DNA from 3 places in the Nocardioides sp. NPDC127514 genome. Region 3 is predicted to be linked to each of the others. Evidence: predicted binding sites of a transcription regulator. Region 3 holds the regulator's gene; each other region holds the start of a gene.
The links. The regulator LexA, encoded in region 3, represses DNA repair genes until DNA is damaged. The targets are predictions, from matches to a motif close to TCGAACANNTGTTCGA.
Positions count from the first base shown of each region.

Region 1: a site for LexA is predicted at 2,317-2,332, ahead of imuA' (DnaE2-dependent mutagenesis accessory factor ImuA'). Genes of this name have one in related genera too.
Region 2: a site for LexA is predicted at 3,891-3,906, ahead of recA (recombinase RecA). Genes of this name have one in related genera too.

Region 1 covers NZ_JBEORF010000014.1:73,519-79,085, reverse strand. Annotated here, with positions in the region: gene ABTX24_RS12950 (error-prone DNA polymerase) at 1-90, opposite strand, end outside; gene ABTX24_RS12945 (Y-family DNA polymerase) at 103-1,620, opposite strand; gene imuA' (DnaE2-dependent mutagenesis accessory factor ImuA') at 1,617-2,306, opposite strand; gene ABTX24_RS12935 (serine hydrolase domain-containing protein) at 2,456-4,219, opposite strand; gene ABTX24_RS12930 (MFS transporter) at 4,296-5,540, opposite strand; gene ABTX24_RS12925 (ArsR/SmtB family transcription factor) at 5,537-5,567, opposite strand, start outside.
Region 2 covers NZ_JBEORF010000016.1:128,649-134,215, reverse strand. Annotated here, with positions in the region: gene ABTX24_RS14690 (DinB family protein) at 1-310, shown strand, start outside; gene ABTX24_RS14685 (DUF3046 domain-containing protein) at 326-520, shown strand; gene ABTX24_RS14680 (MFS transporter) at 517-1,755, shown strand; gene ABTX24_RS14675 (DUF305 domain-containing protein) at 1,809-2,453, opposite strand; gene ABTX24_RS14670 (DUF6153 family protein) at 2,547-2,990, opposite strand; gene ABTX24_RS14665 (DUF4396 domain-containing protein) at 3,123-3,851, shown strand; gene recA (recombinase RecA) at 4,100-5,158, shown strand; gene ABTX24_RS14655 (regulatory protein RecX) at 5,226-5,567, shown strand, end outside.
Region 3 covers NZ_JBEORF010000007.1:117,102-122,668, reverse strand. Annotated here, with positions in the region: gene ABTX24_RS07530 (alkaline phosphatase D family protein) at 1-1,278, opposite strand, end outside; gene lexA (transcriptional repressor LexA) at 1,365-2,132, opposite strand; gene ABTX24_RS07520 (LysM peptidoglycan-binding domain-containing protein) at 2,315-2,692, shown strand; gene ABTX24_RS07515 (hypothetical protein) at 2,883-3,779, opposite strand; gene nrdR (transcriptional regulator NrdR) at 4,178-4,678, shown strand; gene ABTX24_RS07505 (vitamin B12-dependent ribonucleotide reductase) at 4,843-5,567, shown strand, end outside.

The DNA.
Region 1 (5,567 bases), on a different contig from region 3:
CGGCGCGTCGCCGTAGGGGTCCTTCGGCGGACGACCCGACAGTCGCCGCTCCAGCTCCTTCCACGGGATCTCGGGGTTGTTCCAGCCCATCAGCCGAGCCCATCAGTCGTAGCTGGCTTCGGTGAGCCAGTGGTCGGTGTCGAAGGTGGCCAGCCAGGCGCGGCCGTCGACCCCGACGAGCTGGAAGCGGGCGACCCGTCGCCCGCCGCCCGGCTCCCACCACGCCTCGGTGACCGGCCACGGACCGGCCCAGGAGGCGACCCGCTGCCAGGGCTGGCCGGCCGAGGGGCGATAGCGGGCGGGGTCGGCGGAGACGCCTCCGCGCGGGAGCACCAGCACCTGCCGCCCGGCCTGGTCGCAGACCTCCGCCGGCCACGGTTCGGCCAGGACCCGGGCAGGCGCCGGCGGCGGGATCGAGCCCGGCCAGGGCAGCGCGCGGTCGCGGAGGGTGCTGGGGCGGTCGCCCCAGGGGACGTACGCCTGGCGGTCGCGTGGGGTCCGGCCACCCTGAAGCACCGGGGCGACGACGGCCTCGTGGCCGAGCAGGCCCTGCACCCGGGCGATGCCGCGATCGACGCGCTCGTTCGTACCGCCCCAGAGACCGTCGGCGTGGACCGCCTCGGAGACGGCGACCTCGGGGACGAAGCGGACCTCGATCACCGCCCCACCTGCGACGACCCCGGCCAGCTGCCAGTGCAGCCGGTCGATGAGATCGACGGAGGAGAACCACCGCGGGTGCGCCCAGGTGCGTACCGAGTCCGGGACGTCCTCCATGACGACCTCGATCCGCACCTCGGTGCAGACCCCCTGGCGCGTCGCGAGGCCCTTGACGAACCCCTCTGCCGCCTGCCGGGCCGAGAAGCAGACCGCCTCGGCGGAGTCGAGCGGCGGCTCGAAGGCCACCTCGGTGGTGAGCTCGGGCGGTGGCGTACGCCCCGTCACAGGCCGCGCTCCCTCGCCGTGGATCACCCGGCGGACCCAGGCGGCCTGCGCGCCGAAGCGCGCCTTGACGTCGGCGCCGGGCAGGTCGGCGAGGCCGCCGAGCGTGGTCAGACCGAGCCGCTGCAGCAGGCTGACCGCGTTCGCGTCCTCGAGCACGTGGACCGGCAGGGCGCGCAGGAACGCGGTGGAGCCTCCGTCTGCCGGGACGGCGTACGTCTCCTGCGGCCCGGCGCTCCGCGCGGCCTGCTCGGCGGTGAAGAGCTCATCGGCGATGCCGATCCGTACGTCCCAGATCCCGAGCTCGACCACGCACTCGGCGATCGCCGCGCCGGCCTCGGCCTCGCCGCCGTAGAAGCGTGCCGGCGAGCGCAGCGCGACCAGCCCGGGACGCAGCGGCATGACGCCGGGGCGCAGCTCCTCCAGGCGCACCAGCACCTCCTCGAAGACCCGCGCGTCACGGGCTTCGTCGGCGGCGAGCACCTGGATCTCCGGGCAGCGCGACTGGGCGTCGCGGCGCCGCATCCCGCGCTTGATCCCGAACTCCCGCGCCGCCTGGTTGTAGGCCTGGACCCGGTTCTGCGCGAAGACCGCGGCAGGCAGGTGCCGCGGCAGGCCGGCCTCGCTCAGCGCCGCGGCGACCGGCCAGTCGGCACACCAGACCACCAGCGTACGACTCATGCCGACTCCTGTTTCCGCAGGTCAGCAAGGCCAGCGACCGGTTCGAGGACGCGGCGCAGACCGCCGTCCTCGGCCGGGAACCAGAGTGCCGTACGGCGCGGCGGAGCCGTCCCGCGCACCGCCTCGACCACCATCCTGCGGGCCCGGAGATGGCCGTCGCCGTTGCCCAGCCCGACCCAGCGCGGCTCGGTCGCCCGGAGGCGTACGTCTGCTCTCGGCCACTCCCCCAGCGCGACCAGCGCGGCGCCGCGGGTGCGCAGCCGGGCACCGATCTTCTCGGCGACGCTCGGCGTCACCCGCCCCACCGGCCGGACCAGCACCAGCGTGGTCACGTCGACGAGCGCCGCGGTCGCCTCCAGCCAGGAGTCCTTCGGCCGTGGCACCAGGATGGTCCGCTCCAGGTCGACCCCGGCCTCGGCCGCCGCCTCGACGCCGAAGTCCTCCACCCCGACGACGGCGGTCCACTCCCCCGCCGCCGACGGCCCCGCGAGCAGCAGCATCGCCAGCGACAGCGAGTCGGCCGCGTACGTCCCTCCGGCCCGGAGCTGCACCACCCCACCGAGCGCCTCGTGCGTCGCCAGCTCCGCGCCCATGCCCGGCTTCTGCTCCAGCCGTCGCACCTTCGACCGGAGCTGCTCGATCTGAGCCAGCTTCTGGTGTCGCTCAATCCCCGCTACCACTCCCACTCAATGAGTATCGAACATTTGTTCGAACACATCAAGGTCGAGTCCTCACTTCTGGCGCGCCGAATCGGTAGTTGTGACGAACGAAACTGTCGACTCGTCACCCACAACTACCGACTCGGCCGCCACAACTACCGATTCGGCGGGTGGGGTCAGCCGCGGAGCGCGGAGGCGAGGTAGGTGAGGCGGGGATAGTCGGAGGTGGGGAGGGCGGTGACGGTGGTCGTCTTGGCCACCGCGATCTTCCAGTACGTGGTGCCGGCGACGACCAGGAAGTCGGCCTTCGACGAACCGTCGCCCGACAGCGGCGTCGTGATCAGCTCGGGCACGCCGAAGGCCCGGAGGGCGGCGATGACCGGGGAGCTCTCCTCGAGTGCGGCGCGGGCGGCGGCGACGAGGCCGCCGTGGGCGTCGGGGACGGCGTTGACGCGCAGGGTCTGGATGCGCGGCTCGGCCTCCGGGGAGAGCATGACCTCGATGTCGTAGCGGCCCTTCTCGGCCGGCACCACGGCCAGCGCGACGCCCATCGCACGGGAGAAGTAGCCGTAGGGCGCGCCGCCCAGCGGCAGCCCGACCTTCGCGCGCGCCTGGGTGATCTGGACGCGCCGCCCGGCGTCGGGGGCGTCGAGCTCGACGTTGTCGGCAAAGAGCGACGGCAGCGCGAACACCTCAGCACCCGCGGGATCGAAGGTACGCAGCCGCTCGACCGCGGCCTCCAGCGCCGAGTCGAGCCGCGGCCGCAGACCCTTGACCACCGTCGAGAACCGGTGCGAGCCACCACCGGCGAGCTCGTCGGACACCAGCGAGCGCAGCGCGGTCATCGCGGTCGGGTAGCCCCCGGCGTACGTGCTGTTGGACAGCGTGATCACACCCAGTCCGGTCTCGGGGTGCCACACCATCCGGGAGCCGTAGCCGGGGTAGCCGCCGGAGTGGTGGACGAACTGCCCGAGCCTGCTGTCGTGGTCGACCATCAGGCCGTAGCCGTAGCCGGCGGCGACGGCACCGATCCCGGCCTCGGGGCCGTCGAAGCCGAGCGAGGCCGACACCGATCCGAACCGGTGCAGCTGCTGCATCTCCCGCCGCGACGCCTTCGACAGCGGATGCCCGTCGGCGGCAGAGGAGAAGGCGCCGAGGAAGCCGCCGACCCAGCGCGCCAGATCGGCGACCGAGGAGTGCAGACCACCCATCGCCGCGAACGACCCGGACGGCACCGGCGCCGTCGCGGCCCACGTCGGCGGGCCCTCGAGCCGGTCGCCGGCCCAGGCCGGGTGCAGCGGCGGCACATGACCCGGCACCCGGTTCGGCACCGCATCGGGCGAGTAGGCCGAGGAGGTCATCCCCAGCGGCGCCAGCAGCTCGTGCTCGACGAAGTCCCGGTTCGCACCCTCGGGCGCGTCACCACCGACGACGTTCTCGATCGCGCGCCCGAGCAGCGCATAGCCGAGGTTGGAGTACTCGAACCCGACCCCCGGCTCCCGTCCGGTCGAGAAGCCTCCGTCGAGGAACGTGCCGAAGTCGTCGTAGGACAGCGACTCCTGCCGGTCGCCCCACGGGTCGTCGGTCGGCAACCCGGCCGACATCGACAGCAGCAGCCGCAGCGTCACCGCCGGGGAGTCGGCGGAGTAGGGCGCCTGGTCGACGAGCTCGGGCACGTACTGCGCGATCGCCTCGTCCAGGTCGACCAGCCCGCGGTCGCGCAGCAACAGCACCGCCGCCGCCGTGAACGACTTCGACATCGACGCGATCCGGAAGACGCTCTCGGCCGTCGGCGCCGGACCACCCTCGGTCGTCGCCCCGAACGCGCCGGAGTGGAGCAGCTCGGAGCCGCGTACGACCCCATAGGCCAGGCCCGGAGTCAGGTTCTCCTCGAAGCGCTGCTGGAAGAGCTCGTCGACGACGGAGGTGTTCAGGCTCATGCCGCCACCTCCGTAGAGGAGAGGCAAGAATACGGAAATGGCGGCCTGAGACCGATTGTCGTTCGCTGGCGCTCACTCATACAGGCGTTCCTTCGGTGGCAGGTTGCTCGACGCGTTGCAGCCTAACCACCGAGGGCACCGAGAGTGCGGCAAGGCAGACCGCGGCGTAGAGCACGCCGCTGGCCAGGAAGACCGGCCGCTCCCCGAACCAGCCCGCCAGCGGCCCGTAGAGCAGCTGCCCGACCGGCATCGCGAGGAACGAGCCGAGGGCGTCGTAGGAGTAGGCGCGGGAGAGCATCTCGCCCGGGACGTTCTCCTGCATCGCCAGGCTCCAGCCGAGGCTGAAGATCTCGATCCCGGCGCCGGCGACGGCCATCGCCACGATGAGCGGCACCGTCTCGGGCCACAGCGCGAGCGCGAAGAAGGGCAGCGAGAACGCCATGATTCCGAACATCCCCGCCCGCAGCGGCCGCCGGATCGTGGCCCGCATCAGCAGGATCGTCATGATGAGCATCCCGGCCGCGAGCGCGGAGTTGGCCAGGCCCCAGCCCTCGACGCCGAGCGAGGAGGACTTCGCGTACGCAGGACCCAGCACGTGCAGCCCGCCGGACTGGATCGCGTTGAGGATCATGAAGGCGACCACCACGACCCACAGCCAGGTGGTGCTCCGGAAGTACGTCCACCCCGCCCGCAGATCCTCGATGGCCGAGGTCTTCTCCGCGTCCGCCGGGCGCGGCGGGATCCGCACCGGGAGCAGGAAGAGCGCCGCGAGCAGCCAGGTCAGCGCATCGACCGCCAGCGCCCAGCCGGCACCGACGCCGACCACGAGAGCGGCAGCGACGGACGGGCCCAGGACCGTCAGCGTGCCGCGTGACATCGAGAGCAGCAGGTTGGCCGGCTGCAGGTCCTTCTTGGCCACCAGCTGCGGCACCATCCCCTGCATCGCCGGGAACGCCATCGCCATCGTGGTGCCGTTCAGCGCCTGCAGGACGACCAGATGCCAGATCTCGGCATGCCCGGTGATGACCAGCGCCGCCGCGGCCGCCTGGGTCAAGGCCGAGGCCACGTTGCTCAGCTGCAGCACCAGGCGACGCGGGAACCGGTCGGCGATCACCCCTCCGACCAGCAGGAACACGACCATCGGGATGGTGTGCGCGGCGACCACATAGCCCAGCGCGGAGGCCGAGTCGGTCACCTCGAGCACCGCGAACGCGAGCGCCACGTGCGACATCGACGACCCGGCGAGATTCACGAACCGCGAGGCGAAGAACCACCCGAAGTCGCGCTCCTTGAGGACTAAGAGGCTGTCCCGGACGCTCACTGAGCGTCACCCATCACGAACGCGGAT
Region 2 (5,567 bases), on a different contig from region 3:
CCCCTATGCCGCGGTCTGGGCCTCGGCGACGCTGCTGCACGTGGCCCGCGACGACTTCGGGACCGTGCTCGCCCGGCTCGCCGAGGTGACCCGCTCCGGCGGTGCGCTGCACGTGTCGATGAAGGAGGGCGACGGCGAGGAGTGGACCAACCGCGGTCACATCGAGGCTCCCCGCCTCTTCGTCTACTGGCGCGAGCCCGCGCTCCGGGCGGCGCTGGACGAGGCCGGCTGGGAGGTGCTCGAGGTCGGGCACGCCGACGGACGCCTCGGTGACGTCTGGCTCGACGTCCTCGCCCGTCGGCGCGCCTGAGTAGCATTCGGGGCGATGAGACACACGGAGTTCTGGTCCCGGATGGACGAGGCGCTCGGCGCGGGCTACGCGCGAGCGTGGGCCCGCCAGTTCGTCATGGGCGACCTCGGCGGGCGCACCGCCCAGGAGGCCCTCGACGACGGCGTCCCGCCCAAGGAGGTCTGGGCCGCGGTCTGGAAGGCCCTGGAGCTGCCGGCGCGTGAGCGGTGACGCTGGCCGCACCGGCCTCGGTGGCCGCGGTCCAGAAGCGCACCATCCTCACCCTGGTCGCCACCCAGGCGGTCGGGGCGATGGGCATCACGATCGGCATCGCGACCGCCTCCCTGCTGGCGCGCGACCTGTCCGGCTCGGAGTCGATGGCAGGTCTCTCGCAGACGACCCAGGTGCTCGGCGCGGCCGTCGCTGCGTACGTCCTGGGGCGGGTGATGGACGTGCGCGGGCGCCGGTTCGGGCTGGTGGCGGGCTACCTGCTCGGGGCGGCCGGTGGGCTGCTGGCGGTGCTGGCCGGCGTGGTCGGATCGATGACGCTGCTGCTGGTCGGCGCCGTACTGCTGGGCGCGACCACCGCCGCCAACAACGGAGCGCGGTACGCGGCCACCGACCTGGCACCTGCCAGGAGCCGCGCGCGGGCGCTGTCGGTCGTGGTCTGGGCTACGACGTTCGGGGCGGTGATCGGCCCCAACCTGACCGGCGTCGCCGAGATCTTCTCCGACTCCGTCGGGATCCCGGCCCTGACCGGGCCGTTCGCGATCGGGTCGGTGGGGATGCTGGCCGCCGCGCTGGTGGTCGGGGTCTTCCTGCGACCTGACCCGCTGCTGGTCGCCCGAGAGGGTGCCCCGGCCACCGAGAAGGCGAAGGGCACGAGCTGGCGCCGGGCGATCGCGGTCATCCGGGAGCGGCCCGCGCTGGCGGCGGCGGTCGTCGGGCAGGCCGCCGCCCACGCCACGATGGTGGCGGTGATGGTGATGACCCCGCTCCACATGGAGCACGGCGGCGCCGGACTGGAGATCATCGGACTGGTGATCAGCGGGCACGTACTCGGCATGTTCGCCTTCGCGCCGGTCGCCGGCTGGCTCGCCGACCGCGTCGGCCGGGCCGATGTGATGGCGCTCGGCGGCGGGGTGCTCCTGGTGTCCCTGGTCCTGTGCGCCGCGGCGCCCGAGGGCAGCTCCGCGCGGATCTTCGTCGGGCTCTTCCTGCTCGGCCTCGGCTGGTCGCTGGCCACGATCGCCGCGGCCACCTCGGTCGCGGACCACACCCCGCTCGAGGTGCGCGCCGACGTCCAGGGCACCGCCGACCTGATCATGGGCGTCGCCGCTGCCGCCGCCGGGGCGGTGTCGGGCGTGGTCGTCGACCTGGCCGGATATCCGGCGCTGGCGCTCGGCACGATCCTGCTGGTCACGGTGCTGTTCGGGGCTGCGTACGTGGCCCGTAAGGCGGCCTGACGGGCCTGCGTGGTGGGCAGGGCCGCTGGGCGGCCCTGCCCACCACGGCGTCCTCAGCCGAGGAGCTTCTCCATGGTGTCGATCTCGGCCGTCTGCGACTCGATGATCGTCCCGGCCAGGTCGACGGCCGGCTTGAACCGGCCCTCGTCCTGCTCGGTCTCGGACATCTCGATCGCGCCTTCGTGGTGCTCGATCATCATCGTCAGCCACATGTCGCTGAACTCGGCGTCGGAGGCGTTCTCGAGGGCATCCATGTCCTCGGCCGACATCATCCCGGGCATGTCGTCGTCCATGGCCTCCATGGAGTCGGACATGCTGCTGTCCTCGCCGTCGCCGTGGCCCTCATGGCCGCCGTTGACGTGGTCACGCATCGTCGACGGCACCTCCTCGCCCCACTCCTGGAGCCAGCCGGACATGGTCTCGATCTCGGGGCTCTGGGCCGCCCGGATCGAGTCCGCCAGCTCCTGGACCTCGGGCTCGAGGTTGCGGTCCATGGTCAGGTCGACCATCGACAGGGCCTGGGCGTGATGCTGGATCATGTCGGTCGCGAAGGTGACGTCGGCCTTGTTGTGCTCGGTCTCCGAGAGCTTCTGAGGCGCCTCGGCCTCGTCGTTGCCGCCGCAGGCCGACAGGGTGAGCAGCACGGCCAGGCCGGCCGCCGCCCAGGTCGCGCGGAAGAGGGGTCGTTGCGTACGCATCTGTTGTTTCTCCTTGTCAAGTGCTGATCACGGGCATCGCTGAGCCACCTGCGGACCTCGGGCATGGCCGGGTCGCGGGCGGGGTCAGGCCGCTCAGCACCTGATGACGGAGTAGGCCCATACGGAGGGCGGACCGGTCGCGGGACAGGTGAGCAAGGGCGCGAATCCGCTGGTCCGGGACCAGTCGCGGGCCCGCGAGAACCACCAGGCAGGAGTACGCCGCCACAGCCCGCTCAGCAGCAGCACGCCGGCAGCGAGCAGGAAGGCCGCGCACAGCATCATCGCCGTGTGCCCGTCGCCGCCCGGGTGACCGGCGTCGTCGGCCGCTCCGTGGCCGGTGTGCTCGAGAGCGTGCGTGTGCTCGACGTGGGCGGCGGGCAGGCTCAGCGCGCCGTGCTCACCGTCGGAGTCGGTGCCGTGAAGGCTCAGCGCATGCATGGCCAGCAGACCGGCGACCGTGACCACGACCGCTGCCAGCAGGGCGGCGCGGGCGACCGCACGGGTCCGCTGCTGTCGTCGTCGCGCTGCCGTCCACACACAGCACACCCTAAGGAGTCCTTCGTGGTTGGACAAAGTGAGGTCTCCGACCGGATGTCGCTTGCGAGTGCATACCCCCATGGGGTATGAATATCGGGTAGGCACAACGGACCGAACGACCAAGGGAGCGACATGACGTCGCATGACGAGCATCTGCACGCCGGACACGACCACGGCGGGCATCAGCACTCGATGCACGAGGGCCATGAGGGTCATGGCGGCGAGCACTCGGCGCATGACGCGCACGGCGCGCACGGGGGCGGGGTGAACGCGATGGCGGCCAGCGCCACGCTGCACTGCCTCACCGGATGTGCGATCGGCGAGATCGCCGGACTGATGATCGGCACCGCCATCGGGCTCAGCACCGGATGGACGATCGCCTTGGCTGTCACGCTCGCGTTCGCCTTCGGCTACGCCCTCTCGACCCTGCCTCTGCTCAAGTCGGGCCTGGCCGTCGGCGCGGCGCTCAGCGTGGTGCTGGCCGCCGACACCCTCTCGATCGCCACCATGGAGCTGGTCGACAACCTGGTGATGGCGCTGATCCCCGGGGCCATGGAGGCCGGCCTGGTCAACGTCGTGTTCTGGATCGGGATGATGATCGCCCTCTCGGTGGCCTTCGTGGCGGCGTTCCCGGTCAACCGATACCTGCTCCAGCGGGGCAAGGGGCATGCGCTCACCCACCAGTACCACGGCGCGGAGCCGGTCCAGGAAGGCGTACGCCGCTTCATCCCGTCCTTCTCCAGCGGTGCCCTGGCCGCGGTGATCATCGCCTTCATGCTCGGTGGCCTGTCGGTCGCCGTCGCCGACGAGATGGGTGGCGGCTCCGCCCCCGCCGAGCAGGTCGAGATGCAGGGCCACTGAGGATCCAGCGACCCCGACACGCCCGAACAGGTGTTCACATCGAACGCTTGTTCGGGCTAGTGTGTGGTAGTAGGTGGAGCGTGGTTCGTGCTATCGCCCAGGCAAAAACCGGGTCGTGAAACACCGTGCCAGAGGGTCCCGTTCAAAACTGTCGGTGGTCCCGTCTAGCGTCTGCCTTGATGACGACGAAGACACGTGGACAAGCGGCAGGCAAGGGGAAGAAGTCTGCCCCTCAGGAAGGAAAGAACATGGCGGCAGGTGACCGCGAGAAGGCATTGGACGCCGCTCTCGCCAACATCGAGAGGCAGTTCGGCAAGGGCTCGGTCATGCGGCTGGGCGATGAGACCCGGGCTCCGCTGGAAGTGATCCCGACCGGCTCGATCGCGCTCGACGTGGCGCTGGGTCTGGGCGGTCTGCCCCGCGGGCGGGTCGTGGAGATCTACGGTCCGGAATCCTCGGGTAAGACGACGGTGGCCCTCCACTCGGTCGCCAGCGCGCAGCGCGCCGGCGGCATCGTGGCCTTCATCGACGCCGAGCACGCGCTCGACCCGGAATACGCGAAGAACCTCGGCGTCGACACCGACGCCCTGCTGGTCTCCCAGCCCGACTCGGGTGAGCAGGCCCTGGAGATCGCCGACATGCTGATCCGCTCGGGTGCGCTCGACCTGATCGTCATCGACTCCGTCGCGGCGCTCGTGCCGCGGGCCGAGATCGAGGGCGAGATGGGCGACAGCCACGTCGGTCTGCAGGCTCGACTGATGAGCCAGGCGCTGCGAAAGATGACCGGTGCGCTCAACAACTCCGGCACGACCGCGATCTTCATCAACCAGCTGCGCGAGAAGATCGGCGTGATGTTCGGCTCGCCCGAGACCACGACCGGTGGTCGCGCGCTGAAGTTCTACTCCTCGGTGCGACTCGACGTGCGCCGGATCGAGACGCTCAAGGACGGCACCGACATGGTCGGCAACCGCACCCGCGTCAAGGTCGTGAAGAACAAGGTCGCCCCGCCGTTCAAGCAGGCGGAGTTCGACATCATGTACGGGAAGGGCATCTCCCGCGAGGGCGGCCTGATCGACGTCGGTGTCGAGGCGGGCCTGGTCCGCAAGGCCGGCGCTTGGTACACCTACGAGGGCGACCAGCTCGGTCAGGGCAAGGAGAACTCCCGCAACTTCCTCAAGGACAACCCCGACCTGGCCAACGAGCTGGAGAAGCGGATCCTGGAGAAGCTAGGGGTCGTGCCGACCGTCGACGCCCCGGCCGACGGCGAGGCGCCCGCGGCCGAGCCCGCCGGCGTCGAGGACTTCTAGGTCCACAGGCACCGGCTGACCTGTGGCTTCGTCAAGGCCTGACCGTTCGTCCACCCAGGATCCCTGGGTGGACGAACGGCCTGCGCCCGACTGGCTGGGGGACGTGACCCTCGGCGTCGAAGCCTGGGCCGGAAAAGCCCCGTCGCCGTCGGTCGAGCCGCCCCCGTCGGTTGAGCCGTCGTCGCGACGAAGGAGCGACGACGAGTCGAAACCAACACGTTCCCGTCGGAGGCAGCCTCGCCCTGCGGATCCCGCCGATCCCAAGAACGACCCCGAGCCCGACCACGAGGCGATCGCCCGGAAGATCCTCCTCGACGCCCTGACCGGCCAGGCGCGCAGCCGCAAGGAGCTTGCCGACAAGCTGGAGAAGAAGGAGGTTCCGGCAGCCCTGGCGACGCGGCTGCTGGAC
Region 3 (5,567 bases):
GATCGCGTTGTTGCGGATGTGCTCGAAGAGCTCGGTGCGGTCGGCGGTGTAGCCGTCCCACTGGTCCACGTTGTAGGCGATGCCGTTGTCGGGCAGCAGGCCGGTGACGTCGTTGACCGGGCTGATGAGGCTCTTGGGGAGCGCGCCGAACGTGACCGGCGCGATCATCACCGGGTTGCCGACGATCTTCCACTGGGCATCGGTGAGCAGGCCGTCCTTGAGCCAGGCGAGCTGCTCGTCGCCGGTGATCGTGCGGTCGGGGTCGTCGACGTCGGCGAGGTCGGTGCGGGCGACCTGCTGGGAGCGGTAGGAGCGCAGGTCGAGCATGCTCAGCTCGAGCAGGTTGCCGAAACGCAGCCGTCGGTAGATGCGGTCGTGGAGGTGGCCGTCGGTCTCCACCGTGGCCGTGCCGCCGACGCGCAGCGGCATCCACTCGTCATAGGCCTGGTTGGCGTTGGTCTTGCGGTCGATCCAGTCGTACTCGCCGGGCTCGTTGTTCTCAGCACCCAGCAGCCAGGCGTCGTTGGCCGACTCGTGGTCGTCCCAGGTGACGATCCAGGGCAGCCGGGCGTGGGCGGCGGCGAGGTCGACGTCGCGCTTGTACTGCGCGTGCCGGATCCGGTAGTCGGCCAGCGTGTGCATCTCGTGGGCCGGCTCGTGCGGCCGGACGTCCTCGTTGGCCATGCCGTAGCCGTACTCGCCGGGGGCGTACTCGTAGAGGTAGTCGCCCAGGTGGAGGATCGCGTGCAGGTCGTCGCGGGCGGCCAGGTGGCGGTAGGACGCGAACCAGCCGGCCTGCAGGTTGGAGCAGGAGACCACCCCGAAACGTACGTTCTCCGGGGTTGCGTCCGCGGCCGGAGCGGTGCGGGTGCGGCCGACCCGGCTGGTCTGGCCGTTGTAGGTGAAGCGGTAGAAATACCAGCTCTCCGGGGCCAGGCCGGAGACGTCGAGCTTCACGGTGTGGTCGCGGTCGGGGCCCGTCTGCTGGGATCCCTTCGCGGTGACGCGGCCGAAGTCGGCGGTGGGTGACACCTCCCAGCGGACCAGCACCTCCTCGCCCTGTCCGGACCCTGGAGTCGCGTCCGCGGTCGGCGTGACCCGGGTCCAGATGACCACGCGGTCCGGGAGCGGGTCACCGGAGGCGACACCGTGCTGGAAGTGGTTGAGCGTGCTGCCCGCGGCCTCGGCGGGCTCGGGAAGAGCGATGGCTCCGGCCCCTGCGGCGGTCGCCAGCCCGGCGGCGATGAGGGTACGGCGGTCGATCTGCGTCTGGGTCACGCTGTATGGAACGACGCAGCCGCCGGCCCTGTCATGGGCCGGCGGCTGGATTTCACGCAGTGTTCCCGGACTGGTTCCGGGAGGGCTCAGAGGCTTCGCAGAACCGCCGTCACCTTGCCGAGGATGGTCGCGTGGGTGCCGTCGATCGGCTCGTACGCCGCGTTGTGCGGCAGCAGCCAGACCTTGCCGTCCTTGCGGGAGAGCGTCTTGACCGTGGCCTCGCCGTCGATCAGCGCGGCCACGATCTCGCCGTTCTCGGCGGTCGGCTGCTGGCGCACGACCACGAAGTCGCCGTCGCAGATGGCCGCGTCGACCATCGAGTCACCGGAGACCGAGAGCAGGAAGAGGTCGCCGTTGCCGACCAGCTGCTTGGGCAGCGGGAAGACGTCCTCGATGCTCTGCTGGCTCGAGGTCTCCTCGGCCAGGATCGGGCCACCGGCCGCGATCCGTCCGACCAGGGGGACCATGGCGGCGTCGGGGTTGGGGTTGATGTCGGCCTCGGCGGTGATCGTCGACTCGGGCTCCTCGCCGGACATGGCCTTGCGGTGGGCCATCACCTCCGGGAGGAAGACCTCGAGAGCGCGCGGTCGCTTCGGGTCCTTGCGGATCAGACCACGCTGCTCCAGCGCACGGAGCTGGTGGGCGACGCTGCTGGTGCTGGTCAGCCCGACCGCGGCCCCGATCTCGCGCATGCTGGGCGGGTAGCCGCGCTGCTCGATGCTGTCGCGCAGGTGAGCGAGGATGCGCTGCTGACGCGGCGTGAGCCCGGTCGCGTCCGGCGGCCCGTCGGGCAGCTCGCGGACGCGGCTCTTCTTCGAACCGCCTGATCCGGTGCCTGTCTTCTGCGTGGTCATGTCATCACATTAGTCCCTCTGGCACCACGACATCAAACATTTGTTCGACCTCGCGGGCGGCGCGTGTCGGCGTTCGAAAATTCTTGGGGTCGCTACTTGCGTTGTTCGAACACGTGATCTACCTTCGAACATGTGCTCGATCGAACACGTGATCGAGAGACTTGTGATCAGGAGGCCGTGAGATGAGTGCAACCGTCTATGTGCTGCCCGTAGCCGAGCCGCCGCGTCCGGCGCCGGAGGTGCGTCGCTCGACCGTGCGGCTCACGCGTCGCGGCCGAGTCGTCGTGTTCGCATTCGCGCTCGTCGTGCTCTTCGGGATCGCGCTGATCGGGGCGCGGGTGGCGTTCGCGGTGGAGAACGGTGCCGACAAAAGCCCCTCCACCTCCGCCCACACGATGGTCGTCGGCGATGGCGACACGCTCTGGGACATCTCCTCGAAGGCCGTCGCCGGCACCGACTCCTCGATTCGGGAGATGGAGCAGAGGATCAAGGAGCTCAACGGTCTCGAGTCCTCGATGCTCGTGTCCGGACAGACGCTGATCGTTCCGACCGCGCCGTAGGCGGCGCCGCATAGATGTCCGGCTGCTCCTTCGAGACGACTGAGCGAGGTCGAGCGGCGAGCTTGCTCGTCCGCTCGCGCCGAGCGAGGGAGTCAGCCCGCGCAGCGGGCACCCTGGCGGCCGGCTACCGGGGAAAAGTGAGAGTGCTGCAGACGATGGGAAGCGTCTGCAGCACTCTCGCTGTGTCGGGTCAGTGGCGCCCGCGGTAGGGGCTGTCCGGCTCGGCCGGCGGCCACTGCTTGTTGCGTGTGCTGTGTCGCGGCGGCCACTCGTCGTCCGGCTCGGCCGTCGGTTCCTGGGGCTGGCGCTGGGTGGGCATCGCCTGGGTCGCGGCGGGGTCCTGGGTCAGGCGAGCCCGCGAGCCGGTCTGGCCGTAGCCGGTCGGGGTCTGGTAGGCGCCCGACTGATACTGAGGGGAGCCGGCCTGCTGGGTGGGGTAGCTGTCCGTGCCGTATCCCTGCGAGCCGTACCCCGAAGCGCTCTGCGGCGTCGACGTCGGTGTCGGCGGGCTGGAGTAGTAGGGCTGCGGGGCGGGCGGCGGGCTGGTCGGCGGCTGGTAGGACGGTGCACCGTAGGCGGCCCGGCTGCCGGTGTTGCCGTAGACCTGGTCGCTGCTGGGGTAGCCGTAGGGCGACTGGGAGCCGGTGTCGGTGTAGGCCGAGCGGTTGCTGGTGTCGCCGTAGGGCGGCTGGCTCCCGGTGTCGGAGCTGTGCCGGCCGTACGAACCGGTGTCGTCGTAGCCGTAGGAGCCGGTGCCGTAGTAGTCCTGCTCCGGGTAGGCCTGCTCAGGGTAGGCCTGGTCGGAGTAGGCCGGGGCCGAGTAGTCCTGCTCCTCGACGTAGGCGTTGGAGTGGCTACCGGCGTAGTCGTCGGCGGGTGGCGTGGTGGGGGAGCCGGAGAAGGCCCGCCAGGCCTTCCCGGCGAAGGTGAAGGTCAGGAAGAGGCAGGCGACTGCAACGACCGCCGCGATGGCGAGCTTCGCCCAGGCGCCGGAATCGCCTCCCCGTGCGTCGGCCCCGAAACCGACGGCGACCCACACGAGCACTCCCCAGATGACGAGGAAGGCCAGTGTCGCGATCGCAGGCAAGATGAAAGGTGGCCGGGGACCGCTTCTGGGGCGCGTGCCTCTCCGCGACCCGACGCGATTTCCTCCGGAGATGTTTGTCACGGGGGTCATTCTTACTCATCCAGGCCAGTCCGTCGCCGCTGAACCGGAATCTTTCGGTGTTTGACCGGCGACACGCCGGACACGCGGGTAAACACGGCGCTCGCTTGCATCGTCGTGGGGGCGGGCGTACGGTTACCACTACATCTAGTAGTTACACCGCTGTAGTTATCCACATCTAGTTCACATGAACAGGCGGATGGCCCACAGCGATGGGGGTGTTGTTCCACAGGGACTCACGCTCATATCCACAGGTTCCACAGGCTCGGGCCGCCAATGAGACGGCCTGGATCCACAGGTCTCACGAGAGGGGCTCGACCGTGCACTGTCCGTTCTGCCGACACAGCGACACCAAGGTGCTCGACTCCCGCGTGGCCGAGGACGGTGGCCAGATCAGGCGCCGCCGGGTCTGCCAGGAATGTGGGAAGCGGTTCACGACCGTCGAGCAGATGCAGCTGATGGTGGCCAAGCGCTCCGGCGCAGCGGAGCCGTTCAGCCGCGACAAGGCGGTGCACGGCGTACGCAAGGCGTGCAAGGGCAGGCCGGTCACCGAGGACCAGCTCGCCTGCCTCGGCCAGGAGGTCGAGCAGGCGCTGCGCAGCCAGGGGCTGGCCGAGGTTCCCAGCAACGAGGTGGGGCTGGCGATCCTCGCGCCGCTGCGGGAGCTCGACGAGGTGGCCTACCTGCGCTTCGCGAGCGTCTACCGGGCCTTCGGCTCGGTGGAGGACTTCGAGCGTGAGATCCAGATGCTGCGTACGGAACGGGAAGTCCAGGACTTCGAGGCAGAACATCCGGTCGAGGCCCCGGTGGGCTCCGACTAGGTCCCACGGGACACACAGACCGGCCCGGGCAGGCCGTGGGGAAGCGACCTGCTCGGGCCAATCAACGGCACAGCCAGCGGAAACAGATAGAACAGAGCAAGGACTCCACCATCAGCACCGACCAGCAGTACGGCACAGCGATCGATGACAACAGGGGGAACGAAATGACAGACACGGCAGCAGAGGCACAGGCATCGGCGAAGGCAGGCGCCGGGCTGAAGATCGAGCGGATCTTCAGCACCGAGGGCGTCCACCCCTACGACGAGATCACCTGGGAGCGTCGCGACGTCGTCCAGAAGAACTGGAAGACCGGCGAGACCGTCTTCGAGCAGACCGGAGTGGAGTTCCCCGACTTCTGGTCGATCAACGCCTCGACGATCGTGACGACCAAGTACTTCCGCGGCGCGCTCGGCACCGAGAAGCGTGAGCAGAGCCTGAAGCAGCTGATCGACCGGGTCGTGAACACCTACGTCGCCTCCGGCAAGGAGAACGGCTACTTCGCCTCCGACGACGACGCCGACCTCTTCGGTCGCGAGCTCACCTGGCTGCTGGTCAACCAGCACTTCGCCTTCAACTCGCCGGTCTGGTTCAACGTCGGCACCGAGTCCCCCCAGCAGGTCTCGGCCTGCTTCATCCTCTCGGTCGACGACTCCATGGACTCGATCCTGAACTGGTACAAGGAGGAGGGCCTGATCTTCAAGGGCGGCTCCGGTGCCGGTCTCAACCTCTCCCGCATCCGCTCCTCCAAGGAGCTGCTGAAGTCCTCCGGCGGCACCGCGTCGGGCCCGGTCTCCTTCATGCGCGGCGCCGACGCGTCCGCGGGCACCATCAAGTCCGGCGGCGCCACCCGCCGCGCGGCGAAGATGGTCGTGCTCGACGTCGACCACCC